Regions from separate parts of the Kitasatospora sp. NPDC032150 genome, predicted to be linked through region 1. Evidence: riboswitches for the same ligand, from Rfam matches in the RefSeq annotation. Region 1 holds a riboswitch; the other holds the start of a gene.
The links. A riboswitch is a leader RNA that binds a small molecule or an ion and turns the genes downstream of it on or off. The one in region 1 is predicted to bind magnesium.

Region 1 (5,109 bases):
CGTCGCCGTCCGCCCCGGCCTCCCACGCACCGGAGTCCGCGACTGCGCGCCCCGGCGGCGAGTCCCAGGGCTCCCACTCCGCGCGGCCCTCCGCGCCGGCTTCGGCCCCGGTGTCGCACACGTCCGCGCCGTCGTCTCCGGCCGCGTCGCCGTCCGCCCCGGCCGCGCACGCCCCCACCACTCCGGCCGCGCCCACCACTCCGGCCGCGCCCACCACCCCGGCCGCGCAGACCGGTTCGAGCTCGGACGCCGTGCAGCAGGTGCTCGGCTTGATCAACCAGGCACGGGCCGCCCAGGGCCTGCCTGCCTACACCATCACGGCGGGGCTGACCAGCAGCGCCGAGGCCCACAACCACACGATGGCCGGTGGCTGCGGCATGTCCCACCAGTGCCCGGGCGAAGCCGAGTTGGGGGCGCGGGTGACGGCCGCGGGCGTCCAGTGGAACGCCGTCGGGGAGAACATAGGCTACGGCAACGGGGTCTCCACCTCGGCCCAGGACATCGCCGCCATGGCGGTCAGTCTGACCCAGGACATGCTGAACGAGACGCCGCCGGACGACGGCCACCGCAAGAACATCCTCAGCAGCGAGTTCACCCACATCGGCATCGCCGTCTACCGCGATGCCAGTGGAACCGTCTGGCTCACTCAGGACTTCTCCAACTGACCCGTCCGTCAAGGGCGTAGGCCGAGGCCGATCCGACCCAGTCCCGGGCGGGTCGGGCGCCTCCGCCCCGCGGGCGCCAGTCCCGGGTGGAGCGGCCGGAGGGTCAGGAGCTGAGGTCGAGCGCGCCCATCGGGTGGCCGGCCCAGATTGCCCGAGCAGCCTCGTGCGGGTGTGCGACCACCTGCGGGCGCTCGGTCGCGAAGGCCCGCGTCAGCCGGTCCGGAGAGGAGTAGCGCGGCCAGCCGGCCTGCCCGGTGGCCGCGAACTCGCTCCAGATCCCGCGGAAGGAGGCGATCCCCGCAGGGCCGATGCCTCGGACGGTGCCCTGGGCGGTGCGGACCTCGGGAAAACCGGGCAGCGGAGCGCGCACGGCGGGACCTCGCACGGTCGGGCGGGTCGGCGGTCGCCGGCCCCGGCGACGACCCTGACAGCTAATTGGGGAGACTTCCCCAATTAGCTGTCAGGGTCGTCATTCCGTCTCGAGGGGGTGGTTAGCGGCCCCGCTCGGGAGGGCAGAATGCATCCGGTCCGTGCTCGTACGCTCCCCGCGTGCGCTGCGCGCTCCCACTCACGCCGTACGCCCGCCGTCCAGTACCGCCGCACGCCGCGTCGCGCCGCCGAGCACCGCACCACCCAGCCGTGCGCGGGTGCTGCTTGCATCGCGCGCAGCACGATCCGCACCGCACCACCCGCCGAACAGTGCGGGGCTCGACGCCGTGAGCCCCGCCGGCCGAAGGGGGAATCGAGATGCCGCTGCCGGTTGGCAGAGCCGTCGTGCTGGGAGGCAGCCTGGCCGGACTGCTGCACGCCTGGGTCCTCGCCGAGGCGGGCTGGCAGGTGACCGTGGTGGAGCGCGACCGCCGGCCGGGCAAGGCCGAGTTCGCCGGGGGAGTCCCGCAGGCCCGGCAGGCGCACCTGCTGATGCCGGCCGGCCTGTACGCCATCGAGCGACTGCTGCCGGGCACGACCGCGCTGCTCACCGGTGAGGGTGCACAGCACTTCGACCTGGCCACCGACATCCGCTGGCTGACGCCGACCGGCTGGCTGGACTCCTTCTCGCCCCGGCACACCATCGTGAGCTTCACCCGCCCGCTGATCGACTGGGCGCTGCGCCACCAGGTCCTCCTCCACCCGGGCGTCGAGGCGCGCCACGGAGTCGAGGCGGTCGGACTCGCCGTCGCCGGAACGCGGATCGCCGGAATCCGCTGCCGTGAGCGCGGAGCCCGCGACCGCACCGAGTCGGTGCTGCCCGCCGAGGTGGTGGTCGACGCCACCGGCCGGACGTCCCGCACCCCGCACTGGCTGACCGAACTCGGGCTCGGCGCACCGGAGGAGAGCGTGGTGGACGGCGGTGTCGGCTACTCCACCGGGCTGTTCCGCCGGGCCGGGGCGGATCTGGCCGGCAGCCGTGCGATGTACTTGCAGCCCAGGCCCGGCCGCAACCCCCGGTTCGGGATGCTGGTCCCGGTGGAGGGCGATCGTTGGATGGTGACGGTCGGCGGGATGCGCGGCTTCAATCCGCCCGCCGATGCCGATGGATTCCTCTCCTTCGCGCGGGAGTTGAGCGTCCCGGAACTCTACGGGGTGGTCCGGGGGCTGGAGCCGGTCGCCCCGATCCACGGCTTCCGTCCGCCGCCCAGCCGGCGGCGGCACTACGAGCGCCTGGCTGACCTCCCCGAGGGGCTGCTCGTGGTCGGTGACGCGGCCTGCACCTTCAATCCGATCTACGGGCAGGGCATGTCCGTGGCGGCCCGGTCCGCGCTGGTGCTGCGCGAACTGCTTCCGGCCGGCGCCCGCCCGGCACGCGGGCCGGGTGCGGCAGGGGGGACAGGTGTCGCACTCCCGGTGGACTCCCGGAGGATCCAGCGCGCGGTGTCCCGGGAGGCGGGGGCGGCCTGGCAGATGGCCTCCTCGGAGGACCTGCGCTACGACACCACCGTCGGCGGCCGCAGGAATCCGCTGCTGAAGCTCCAGCACGCCTACATGGACCGGGTGTTGAGCGCCGCCCTGAATCACCGGGCCGCGCAGGGCGCCTTCATCGACGCCCTCTCGCTGACCGCACCGCCGAGCAGGCTCTTCGCGCCCGCGGTGCTCTGGCAGGCTGCCTGGCACGGCGGTTCAAGGGGCCGGCGCGCCGAATCCCGGTCTCGGAGCACGCGGTAAATCGGTTCATTGATGCCGGAGTTGCGCGGGGTGGCACCGGGGTTCCCGTTCGGACCGAGAGGAACGGTCAAAATTCGGTAAATGTGTTCGGCGCACCCTTCCGTCGGGTCTACGCTTGACGAGGTTTGAAAAGGCACCTCGTTCGGTGAGGCGTCTTCACGGACACAGGCCACTGATCCCAACCGTCGAGAGACGCTCCGGATCAGGACAGATCCTCCCGACCTAAGGGTTGATCCCAAGTGGCTTCCGACCTGCGGGCCGGATCACGCCGTGGAGTGCCAAAGCTCTGACGAGTTGGGGTGAGCCGGCCGTCGAGGCTGGTCCGCTCCTTGCCGTGTCGATACGACGCACCGCTGCGTCCCGGCCGGAAGGAGGCGAGAGACATGGATTCGAGTTGCAGTAGTCCGGGCCATAAACGGGCCCATAACCGCATGTCCTCGTTCTCCATCGGCACGCGGTAACAACCCTCTCCACGAGCATTTCTGACAGACCGTCGGCTCAGTGCGGCGCCATGCCCTCATTTCCTTGTGACCTCATGGCGTTATTCCGCCATGGGCTGCCGCGGTATGCCCTGATGGAGGGGATTGCTGCTTCGCGCCGCCCGAACTCTCCCCCTGAACCGGGGGGGCAAGGGAGGTTCGCCATGACCGACACCACCATGACTCCACCGACGATCCCGGCGCCGCGTGCCGCGGTCCTCGACGACGCCCACATCGGCGACATCCAGGGCGCCCTGGGCACCATCAGCCTCAGCGACACCGCCCCGCGGCAGGGCCTCTCCGCCAAGCTCAAGACGCTGCTGGCGATCGTCGGCCCCGGCCTGATCGTGATGGTCGGCGACAACGACGCCGGCGCGTTCTCCACCTACGGCAGCGCAGGCCAGAACTACGGCACCCACCTGCTGTGGACCCTGCTGCTGCTGGTTCCCGTGCTCTACGTCAACCAGGAGATGGTGCTCAGGCTGGGTGCGGTCACCGGTGTCGGCCACGCCCGCCTCATCCTCGAGCGCTTCGGCAGGTTCTGGGGCGCGTTCAGCGTGATCGACCTGTTCCTGCTCAACGCGCTGACGCTGGTCACGGAGTTCATCGGGGTCACGCTGGCGGCGGGCTACCTCGGCCTGCCGAAGGGCGCCTCGGTGGTCCTGGCCGCTGCGGTCATCATCGCCTCCGCCTTCACCGGGTCCTTCCGCCGCTTCGAGCGGATCGCGGTCGCGCTGTGCGTCGGCTCGCTGCTGCTGGTGCCGATCTACTTCGTGGTCCACCCGAGGACCTCGCAGATGGCGCACGACTTCTTCGTCCCCGGTATGCCGGGCGGCGGTGGCGAGTTGGCCACCGTGATGCTGCTGATCATCAGCATCGTCGGCACCACGGTCGCCCCCTGGCAGCTCTTCTTCCAGCAGTCGTACGTCATCGACAAGCGGATCACCCCGCGCTTCATGAAGTACGAGAAGGCCGACCTGTGGATCGGCATCGTCATCGTGGTCGTCGGCGCCGCGGCGATGATGGGCTTCACCGCCGCCGCGTTCGCCGGCACCGACGGCGCCGGCCAGTTCACCGACGCGGCGGGCGTGGCCAAGGGGCTGGAGGAGCACGCGGGCAAGCTGGTCGCCGTGCTGTTCGCGATCGCCCTGCTGGACGCCTCGATCATCGGCGCCTTCGCGGTCTCCCTCTCCACCGCCTACGCCATCGGCGACGTCTTCGGCATCAAGCACTCGCTGCACCGCGGGGTCGGCGGTGCCAAGGGCTTCTACGCCGTCTACGCGGGTCTGGTCGCGGCCGCCGCCGTCATCGTCCTGGTCGCGAGCGACGGCACGCTGGGCCTGCTCACCCAGGGCGTCCAGGTCCTGGCCGGTGTACTGCTGCCCTCCGCCTCGGTCTTCCTGCTGCTGCTGTGCAACGACAAGGAGGCCCTGGGTCCCTGGGTGAACGGTCCCAGGACCAACGCCTTCACCTCCGCCGTGATCGGCGTCCTGGTCACCCTGTCCGTCATCCTGACCGCCTCCGTGCTGTGGCCGGACATCAGCTCCGGGGCGATCCTCGACATCATGGCCGGCTGCGGTGTCCTCGGGGTGCTGGCCGCCGGGTACTCCTTCACCCGCCGGCGCACCGCCACCAAGGAGGATGAGATCGACCGCACCGGGCGCGAGAACTGGCGGATGCCCCCGCTGGAGACCCTGGCCAAGCCGAAGGTCTCCACCGCGTACAAGATCGGCATGGGCGCGCTGCGCACCTACCTGCTGGTCGCGATGATCCTGGTCGTCGTGAAGCTCATCGAGGTGGCC
Region 2 (9,318 bases), on a different contig from region 1:
TGAGGACCCGGTCAGGGGCCTGCCAGAAGGCGGGCCCCTGTATCGCGCCCTGGGCGATGAAGTTCAACGCCCTACTCACCAACGCGATCTTCCACAAAGCGGGGGCGGCAGCGGGGAGGGCACGGCCGGTGCCGGGGACGATCCCGACATGCACCCTCAGTGAGAGACCCTCAGGCGAGATAGGTGAATCGGCCGAGGTCGCGCAGAGAGGTACCGTGCGGGTTGGTGACCACGTTGGGTGCGAAGACACAGATCGCAGCGTCGGCCAGCTCGGTTGACTCCACTTGTGGCAGCCACTGATCAAGCTCTTCCACATCGAGTACGACGACGACAGCGCGTGGCCGGTCAGTCCGTCCGGGAACCCGTTCCGCTTCGTGGAGTCGGTGCCGGGCTGGCACTACCGTGGAACGGGCGCCGACTCAATCCTGTTGTTCTTCGAGCCCGTCGAGCTGCTCGCACTGTTGACCTTCGACTGGAGCTGAGGCACTGCCCAGGGCCGTGGGGACCCGCTCGCCGTTCTGGTGAAGGGCGTGGCGGCTCGATGTGGTCGCCGAAGCGCGCACGCAGGCCGGTCGACTACGCGGTTCTGCTGGCAGGGCGTGACACGGCGGCAGCGGCGGCGCGGAGCCCCGGAGCGGGGCTGGACAGGACCGGTATGGCGGTCGTGGTCCGGTTCGCGGCCGCTGCCATGGACGCCTGGGCGAGGACGATGACGTCCGCGCCGTCCACGGCCTCGACGGCGGCAGCGATCGTGGTCAGATAGCCGGCCTGGTCACCTCCTTCGAACCGGTCCCAAGCGCCGTCGACCACGATGGCGGTCACCGTTACCGACCGGTCGGATCGAGCGGCCTCCTCATCGATGAGGGCGACTGTCGGGCCCACGGTGTCGGCCACTGCGGCGATCACGACGATGTGGGTGGTGGTCCGGTCCCCGCCGGGTGCGATGGCGACGGCGGCTGCCGCCATCGGACGGTCGACGCGCAACACGGGCACTCCCAACGCCGCGGCGCGGGTTTCCGCGACGCCGCCGATCGTCGAGCAGGTGCACAACACCGCAGCGGCCCCGTCGGCGACCGTGGAGGCGAGTGCTTGGTCGATGTCCCCCGCAACGGCGTCGGGCCCGTCGGTCCGGGCCCTGGTCAGCAAGGACTCGGACACGATGTGCCGCAAGGGCAAGCCGGGGTGGTCGCGGTCACGAAGCGCGTCGAAGGCCGGGACGTGGACGGACGATGTGTGGAGCAGAGCCAGCATGTGCGCGATGCTAGCGGCCGCGATCGGCGTCCCGTCGCCGGGAGTCGCTCTCCGTCAGCCTTGGGTGAGATCGGACGAGTCAGCTGGAACAGGTGGGGCTCGGTCACCGGGCGGTCCGTGTCGGCGGGACGTTGTTCAGCCGACTCCGAACCAGCCGAGGACGGTCTGGACGAGCAGGATGGTGGACATGGCGGCCACGCCGGTGACCGCGGTGGTGGCCGCGATGCGGTATCTGGGGCTGTTGGCCGCCTCGCCCAGGACGGAGCGGCGGTTGGTGAGGACCAGGAGGTAGACGAGCACGACCGGGCTGATCAGGCCCTGCAGGACCTGGGTGCCGATCAGCAGCTGGATCACATCCACGGGAGTGAGAGCGACGATCGCGCCGAGGGCGATCTGGGCGGTGAACAGCCCGAGGAACAGGGGAGCGTCGCGGAAGCGGCGGGAGACGGAGCGTTCGACGCCGGCGGCCTCGCCGACGGCGTAGCTGGCGGAGAGCGGCACGACGGCGCCGGCCAACGCGGAGGCGCCGATCAGTCCGAACGCGAACAGCAGCTCGGCGCTCGGCCCGGCGACCGGCTTCAGTGCTTCAGCGGCCTGGGCGGCGGACTCCAGGGGGCCGGTGCCGCCGATCGCGGCAGCGGTGGCGATGATGATGGTCAGGCTGATCAGGCAGGCGAACACCGCGCCGAGGACGGCGTCGGCCCGGATCAGCTTGTAGTCGGCGGGCTTGGCTCCGCGGTCGACGACACCGGCGGCGGCGTAGAACTGCATGTAGGGGCTGACGGTGGTGCCGATCAGGGCGACGGCCAGCAGGATGAAGTCCTTGCTGGGCTCGATGTGCGGCACGGCGAGGTGCTCGCCGACCTGCCCCCAGTCCGGATGACCGAGGATCATGGCGACCGGGTAGGCGAAGAAGGCCAGCGACATGACCAGGAAGATGCGCTCGGCCCACTTGTACGAGCCGAACAGCACCAGTGACCACAACAGGACGGCGGAGGGCGGGATGACCGCCCACTTGGGAACGCCGAGGAGCTCGAACGCCGCGCCGATCCCGGCGAACTCGCTGACGACCAGGCCGGTGTTGGCCAGCAGCAGGCAGAAGACGGCGAGCGCGGTCAGGCGGAGGCTGAACTGCTCGCGGATCAGCGCGCCCAGGCCCTTGCCGGTGTGGGCGCCGAGCCGGACCGCCATCTCCTGCACCATCACCAGGGCGATGGTGACCAGCACCATGAAGAACAGCGTCCCGTAGGTGAACTGGGAGCCGGCCGAGGCGTAGGTGGCGATGCCGGCGGCGTCGTTCCCGGCGTTCGCGGCAACCAGGCCGGGGCCGGCGACCATCGCGACGGCGGCCAGACGGCGCAGCCCTCTGCGGCGGGAAGGTGCTGCGACGGCGGGCGGCGCGGCGGCTGCCGTGGTGACGGTGTCGAGGTCGCGGGTCACTTGAGAAGCCTCCGGAAGTGCAGGCGCCCGCGCTCGGGCAGCAGGGCGTCGAGGATGTCGTCGGCCAGGATCCGGCCAAGTGGGTGCGCGTCCTGGTCGACGACGAGCAGGGAGGTGGCGCGGGCGGCGACAAGGTGGTCGGCGGCCTCGGCCAGGCGGGTGTCGGGCCGCACGGTGACCGGCGGGCCGAACTGGGCGAGCCAGGCCACCAGGTCCGCGACCACCGCGGTGTCCTCGGCCACCGCCAGGTCGAACAGCGGGATGTCGCCCATCAGACGGTCGTCGTCGTCCAGCACGGCGACTGCGTCGACCTCGGTGCGGTGCTCGGCCTGCGCAGCCAGTTCCGCGCGCACATCGGCGATCGTCTGCGAGGGACGGGCGGTGACCAGCAGGGTGGTCATCGCGCCGCCGGCGGTGCCCTCGCGGTGGGTGAGCAGGGTGCGCAGCTCGGCCGCCTCGGGGGCGGGCATGCGTGACAACAGGGTCTCGCGCTCGCCGGGGAGCAGGTCGCGTAGGGCGTCCGCGGCCTCGTCCGGCTCCATCTCGTCCACCAGCCGGGCGGCGTGCTCGGGCGGCGCTTCGCGGAGCAGGTTCTCCAGCTCGGCCGGTTCCATCTCCTCCAGCGCGTCCGCGGCATGTTCCGGCTCCAGCCAGTCCAGCAGCTGCTGCCGTTCGTGGCGGCCGAGGTCCTCAAGGATGTCGGCGAGGTCGGCCGGACGCATACGGTGCAGCGCGGAACGCGACGCGCGCAACCGCACCTCGGCGGGCCCGTGCATGGCCTGCTCGCCGAACGGGGCGACGGACTGCCAGTCCAGGACTCGCTCCGGGGTGGGGCGGATCTGCCAGCGGCGGGGGCCGATGCGGCGCAGCAGGGTGGAGAGGGAGACGTCCACCCCGACCAGGACGGTGCGGTCGGCCAGCGGCGCCAGGTACAGGTCGGCGGCGCGGGTGACCTGGATGCCGTCGATGTCGACGAGCTGATGGTCCATCACGTCGCGGGCGAGCAGCACCTCGCCGGGGCGGCGGGTGAAGTCACGCAGGTCCACGCGGGCGGTGCGCAGTCGCGCCTGCCCGGAGAGGACCCTGTCGACCGCGTCGGCGGCTATGAAGGCGCGGCGCCGCCCGATGCGGATGATCAGGCCGGTGACCGGCGGATAGGGCTCGGGTCCGTAGAGGCGGGCGACCACGTCGACGATGCGCCCCACCTCCTGGCCGGCCTGGTTGGCGACCGGACCGCCGATCAGCCCGGCCAGGGACACCAGCGACGTGCGGACGGCTCGTGAGGCGGTGGCGCGGCGCTCGGCATCGACCGTGCGACCGCGCAGACGGGCCGTAGCGGACATGAACAGGGTGGCGGCAGCCACGATGAATACCCCCTTGCCTCGGCGTGACGAGGCATCAGGAGGCCCAAGGGCGCACCGCCGCCCCCTGACCGCCGTAACGGCGCCGCACGCACGGCGGCACATCCCGCCCGGACGTGAACCGGGCAGAGAGGCCGTCGTGAACGGGACGGATCAGGGGAGGGGGGACCGCTTTGGGCCGCGGAAGAATGGCGAGGACGACAAGGGATGGGGCCTACTATGGCCCGGACTACTGTCCATCTCGCCTCCTTCCGATCCTGGCCGCGATCCGACGTCACGGCGGCGCGTCAAGGAGAAGCCGGGACAAGTACCCGGCGCACCCCGACCCTTCAGAGTTCCGGCACTCCACGGCGTGTCCCCGCGAGATGCGGAGAAGCCACTCGGGGGCAGCCCTTGAGCCGGGCACAGATCTGCCCTGATCCGGAGTGTCTCTCGACCGATGGGATCAATGGTCTGTGTCCGTGAGGACGCCTCACCGAACGAGGTGCCTGTTAAAACCTCCATAAGGATAGGCGCCCACCAGCCCCGCAGCCCAATCCTTGACCGGACCTTGACCCCTGGGCTGGGTGCGCTTGGAGGCCCAGCGGACCATCCTGCGTCTGATGATGCGCGGGTTCGCGCGCAACCGTCGCACGGACAAGAGTAGTTCAGCGATCTCGCAGAGCTCCGGGACGCGATCAACCTCGAACCTGCAGTTCACGCATTTGTGCCCAGTCCACCACCCCAAATTGAGATCCCGGTCGGCGCTGTCGGTGCGTCCGCGTACTGTGGTGCCAGCCGGGAACGGGGTGACCTGTGGGGAGGAGGGGCGCCGTTGCGCAGGGTGCCGCCGGAGATGTTCCGGTTCACGACGGGGGACAGGGCCGAGCTCTACGGCGCGATCCTTCAGGCGTTCGGTGCGGCCAACGAACGGCTGGAGACGGCACTCGGGCTGGACGAGGTCCGCACCCGCCTGCGGTCGGTGGGCTGGCTCGACGCCATCCACGACGACGACCTGCAGGACGCCCTGCGCCAGCTGCGCGCCTGGGAGCTGCTCGACGTCGTCCAGAACCACGCGGAGAACTACCGCACGGCCGAGGAGTACGAGCGCCGGAACCTCCAGTACTCGCTGACCCGGCGCGGCGAGGCCGCACTCGCCGGGGTGGAGCACGCCCTGTCCGTGCTCGCCGCGACGGGCGCGCTCCAGACCGCCGTGCTGGAAGCCGTTACCGATCGGCTCGACGAGCTGTACGTGCTGCTCGGCGACCCGGCGTCGTCGGACCGTCGGATCTTCACCACCCTGCAGGAACTGGAGGGCCACCTGGAGGCGCTGCTGGCGAACACCAAGGCGTTCAACGGTGAGCTGCAACGCCTGCTGCGCGCCGAGGGCGCGGACCTGGCGACCTTCCGCGAGGTCAAGGCCGCGACAGTGGCCTACCTCCAGGAGTTCCTCCTCAACCTCGACCAGCGCGGGCAGGCGGTGGCCGCGGCCGTGCAGCGGGTCGAGCAGCGCGGTGTGAGCCTGCTGCACGAACGGGCGCTTCACGGTGCCGAGTTGCCGCCGCTCGCCGACGGCGATCCCGCGCCGGCCTGGCTTGAGCGGCGCCGGGCGCGCTGGGAGGGTCTGCAGGCCTGGTTCCTACCGACAGACGGCTCGCGACCCCGCGTGGAGCAGCTGCACGACGTGGCGCGGCGCGCCATCGTGACGCTCCTTCAGGTCCTCGACCGGATCACCGAGTCGCGCCGGCGGTCCTCCAGCGTCGCGCAGGACTTCCGCGAACTGGCCCGCTGGTTCGCCGCCGCGCCGACCGAGGAGGACCTCCACCGCCTGTGGTCGGCCGCGTTCGGCCTCGGACCGGCTCGCCACGCCCACCTCGCTCATCCTGACCCCGAGTTGGTGCCCTCCTCGTACGGCTGGGCCGAGGCCCCTCCGGTCAGGGTGTCCGCCCTGCTGCGCACCAGCGGACGCACCGAGCGGTTCACCCGCACGGGCAAGGTGCGCGACATCGGCGGGATCAAGGCGATCCGCGCGGAGCGGGCCCGGAAGGAGCGGGCCGAACTCGAAGCGGCCTGGGACGTCCTGGGCACGGACGGCCCCGTCCGGCTCTCGGGCTTCGGCATGCTCGACCACGCCGTCTTCGAGCGGCTGCTCGATCTCCTCGGCAGGGCGCTGGCAGTACGGCCGGACGGCAGCGGCGCGCGCCGGGCGGTCACCTCGGACGGCCGCGTCGAGATCGTCCTCCGACCAGTCCCCGATGGTGGGCGAGCCGTCCTGCGGACGCCTCACGGACGGCTTGAGGGCCCTGACTACCTGGTGGAGATCCGCAGCCCCGGCGGCAGCCGGGCGTGGGTGCGAGAGGAGACTGGATGAGTACCCTCGCCAACCAACTGGTCCTGGCCGAGCGGGAGGACGTCGCCCGAGGCATCAGACTGCTCCTCGGTCGACCGCTGATCACCGAGCGCGGCGACCCGTCCGGCTTCGAGCTGATCCGCCGCAGGCAGGACCCGCTGACGAAGTGGTTCGACTACCACTGCGGCTGGCAGCTGGTGCTGGAGCCGCGTCTGGGGTACGCGCGACTGCTCAAGATCCGGACCGTCCTCGACGCCTCCCGCCCCGCCCGCCGACTGCGCTCGGGCAAGGCGCCGTTCGACCGCCGCCGCTACACCCTGCTGTGTGTCGTCGCGGCCGAGCTGCTGCCGATCCCGGTGACGACCGTCGGTCTGCTCGCCGACCGCGTCGTCCAGGCCTGCGCGACCGACGAGGCGCTGCCGCCCTTCGATACGGCGAGCAAGTCCGAACGCATGGCCTTCGTGGACGTCATCAAGCTACTGGAGTCCCACGGCGCGCTGCTCACCGTGGACGGCGTCACGGACAGCTTCGTCGACTCGGCGGACGCCAAGGTGCTCTACCGGGTGGACGCCACCGTGCTGATGCGCCTGCTCGCCGCGCCCGTCGGGCCGTCCCGGCTGGCCGTACCGGCCGAAGAGGTACCTCTGCGCTTCGAGGAACTCCTGCGGGAGACGGTGCGGGAGCAGCGGTACGGCGGTGCCGACGCATCCGAGGCGCAGCGAAACCTCCGACTGCGGCACTCGGTACTGCGCCGGCTGTTCGACGACCCGGTGCTCCACCACGACGAACTCTCCGCCGACGAACTGGCCTATCTCACCTCCCCGACCGGCCGTCAGATTGTCCGACGCGCGGCCGAGCAGGGCGGCTTCGTGCTGGAGGAGCGCGCCGACGGGCTGCTGCTCGTCGACCCGGACGGGATCGCCACGGACAGCCGGTTCCCCGACGACTCCGCCACCGCCCGCGTCGCCGCCCTGCTGCTGCTGGAGCCGTTGACGGCTGCTCCGGGCGGACTGACGCCGGAACAGCTCGCCGCCGAGGCGCATGACCTGCTGCGCCGCTTCCCGCAGTGGGCGAAGAGCTACCAGTCGGAGGACGGAGCCCAGCGTCTGACTGCCGACGCCGTCCGCGTCCTGACCGACTTCGGTCTGGCCCGCCGAGTCGGCGACCGTACGCTCCCCCGGCCTGCGGCCTTCCGTTACCGCGCCACCGCTGCCGACAGCCCCGCATCGTGACCAGGGAGGATCCCTTCTGATGACCGTGACGGAACTCCCGCCGCCGTCCGCATCCCGGACCGTGGACGCCGGCCCGGCGCGGTGGCAGCCGGCCAGGGCCGGCATCCTCAACGTCTGGCGCTACTACGACGAGACCTTCACCTTCCACCAGGGCCGCCTGCTGCTGAGGGGCCAGAACGGCACCGGCAAGTCCAAGGCGCTCGAGGTGCTGCTGCCGTTCCTGCTCGACGCCAGCCTGCGCCCCAACCGGCTGTCCACCTTCGGCGGCTCCGAGCGCACCATGCACTGGAACCTGATGGGTGAGGGTGCGTCAGGCCGGACCCGGGTCGGCTACGTCTGGCTGGAGTTCGTCCGCACCCGCGACGGTCATCCCGCCTGGTTCAGCTGCGGCGCCAGGCTCCAGGCCAGCGTGCACACCAGCGGTGTCACCGCCGACTTCTTCACCACCACCGCGCGGATCGACCGTCCCGGCGGCCTCGCCCTGGTCAACGACGCTGGCCAGCCGCTCACCCGCGCCGCCCTGGCCGATGCCCTGCAGGGCCGGGGCGAGCTCCACGCATCGTCGGCCGACTACCGCAGCGCGGTCCGGACCACGGTCTTCCCCGGCCTCAGCGAGCAGCGTTACGACGCCCTGATCACCGCGCTGCTCCAGCTCCGTACCCCGAAGCTCTCCGAGCGTCTGGACCCGTCGCTGCTGTCCTCGCTGCTCTCCCGGGCGCTGCCCCCGCTCGGCCAGGGCGAGATCACCGAACTCGCCGAAGGCTTCGAACGCCTCGACCGCCAGCGCGAGCACCTGAAGACCCTGGACGAGGAGGTCGCCGCAGCCACCGCCCTGGCCGCCCAACAGCGCGGCTATGCCCAGCGCGTCCTGCGCGCCGCGGCGGGCGCGCAGATCTCCGCGACCACAGAGATGGACAATCTCACCCGCATCGCCCGCAGGAGCGAGGAAGAGCACGCCCAAGCCCTGGGCGAGCGCGAGCGGACCGCCCTGGGGAAGGCAGAGCTCGAACACACGGCGCAGGAGATCGAGGGCGCCATCGAGGGGCTGCTCGACTCGGAGGTCTACCGGCAGGGCCAGGAACTCGACCAGCTCCGCCGCCGCAGCGACCACGCCGTCCAGACCGCCGACCGCCTGCGCGCAGCCGCCGACCGCAAGATCGGCACGGCCGGCGAGGACGCCGGCCGTGCCGATGAGGCCCGGCTGCGCTCCGAGCAGCGCGCCGAGCACACCCGCGCCGCCCGGGAGGACACCAGGGGCGCGGCGCGGCGTGCGGCCATGGAGTCCCTCTGCACCGAGGTGCAGGCCATGCTCGACAATGTGCCGATCCCAGCCGCGGACGCGGGGGAGCAGGGGCGTGGCGCACGCCGTCTGTTGCGCGGTGCGGTCGCGTCCCGGCACGGCCAGATCGCCCAGATGCGCGCCGCCATCGAACGCCACGAGCGGTCCGTCGCGGACCGCACGGCAGCTGAGGACCACCTAGACAAGGCCCGCGGCCGGCTGACTGCGGCGATCACGTGCCGCGACCTGAACGCCCGCGACTACGAGACCGCGGTCGACGTCCACGCCGACCGGCTGCGCCAGTGGGCGACGGCCGACTGCACCGAACTGCGCATCGACGACACGGAGGAACTCGTCTCCCGCGCCGCCGTCGAGGCCGACGTGCTGGCCCTGGTCGAGGCCGCCGCCCGCGCTGCCGAGAGCGAC

Region 2: another riboswitch for magnesium. It lies ahead of ACZ5ON_RS14670 (magnesium transporter MgtE N-terminal domain-containing protein); the one in region 1 lies ahead of ACZ5ON_RS02300 (NRAMP family divalent metal transporter).

The regions. Positions count from the first base shown of each region.
Region 1 is NZ_JBVIMH010000001.1:521,935-527,043, forward strand. It holds gene ACZ5ON_RS02285 (CAP domain-containing protein) at 1-665, shown strand, start outside; gene ACZ5ON_RS02290 (hypothetical protein) at 769-1,035, opposite strand; gene ACZ5ON_RS02295 (NAD(P)/FAD-dependent oxidoreductase) at 1,413-2,828, shown strand; M-box (ykoK) riboswitch at 2,959-3,134, shown strand; gene ACZ5ON_RS02300 (NRAMP family divalent metal transporter) at 3,472-5,109, shown strand, end outside.
Region 2 is NZ_JBVIMH010000010.1:135,290-144,607, reverse strand. It holds gene ACZ5ON_RS14685 (hypothetical protein) at 285-482, shown strand; gene ACZ5ON_RS14680 (arylsulfatase) at 577-1,251, opposite strand; gene ACZ5ON_RS14675 (NRAMP family divalent metal transporter) at 1,387-2,691, opposite strand; gene ACZ5ON_RS14670 (magnesium transporter MgtE N-terminal domain-containing protein) at 2,688-4,055, opposite strand; M-box (ykoK) riboswitch at 4,366-4,543, opposite strand; gene ACZ5ON_RS14665 (TIGR02677 family protein) at 4,867-6,402, shown strand; gene ACZ5ON_RS14660 (TIGR02678 family protein) at 6,399-7,613, shown strand; gene ACZ5ON_RS14655 (TIGR02680 family protein) at 7,633-9,318, shown strand, end outside.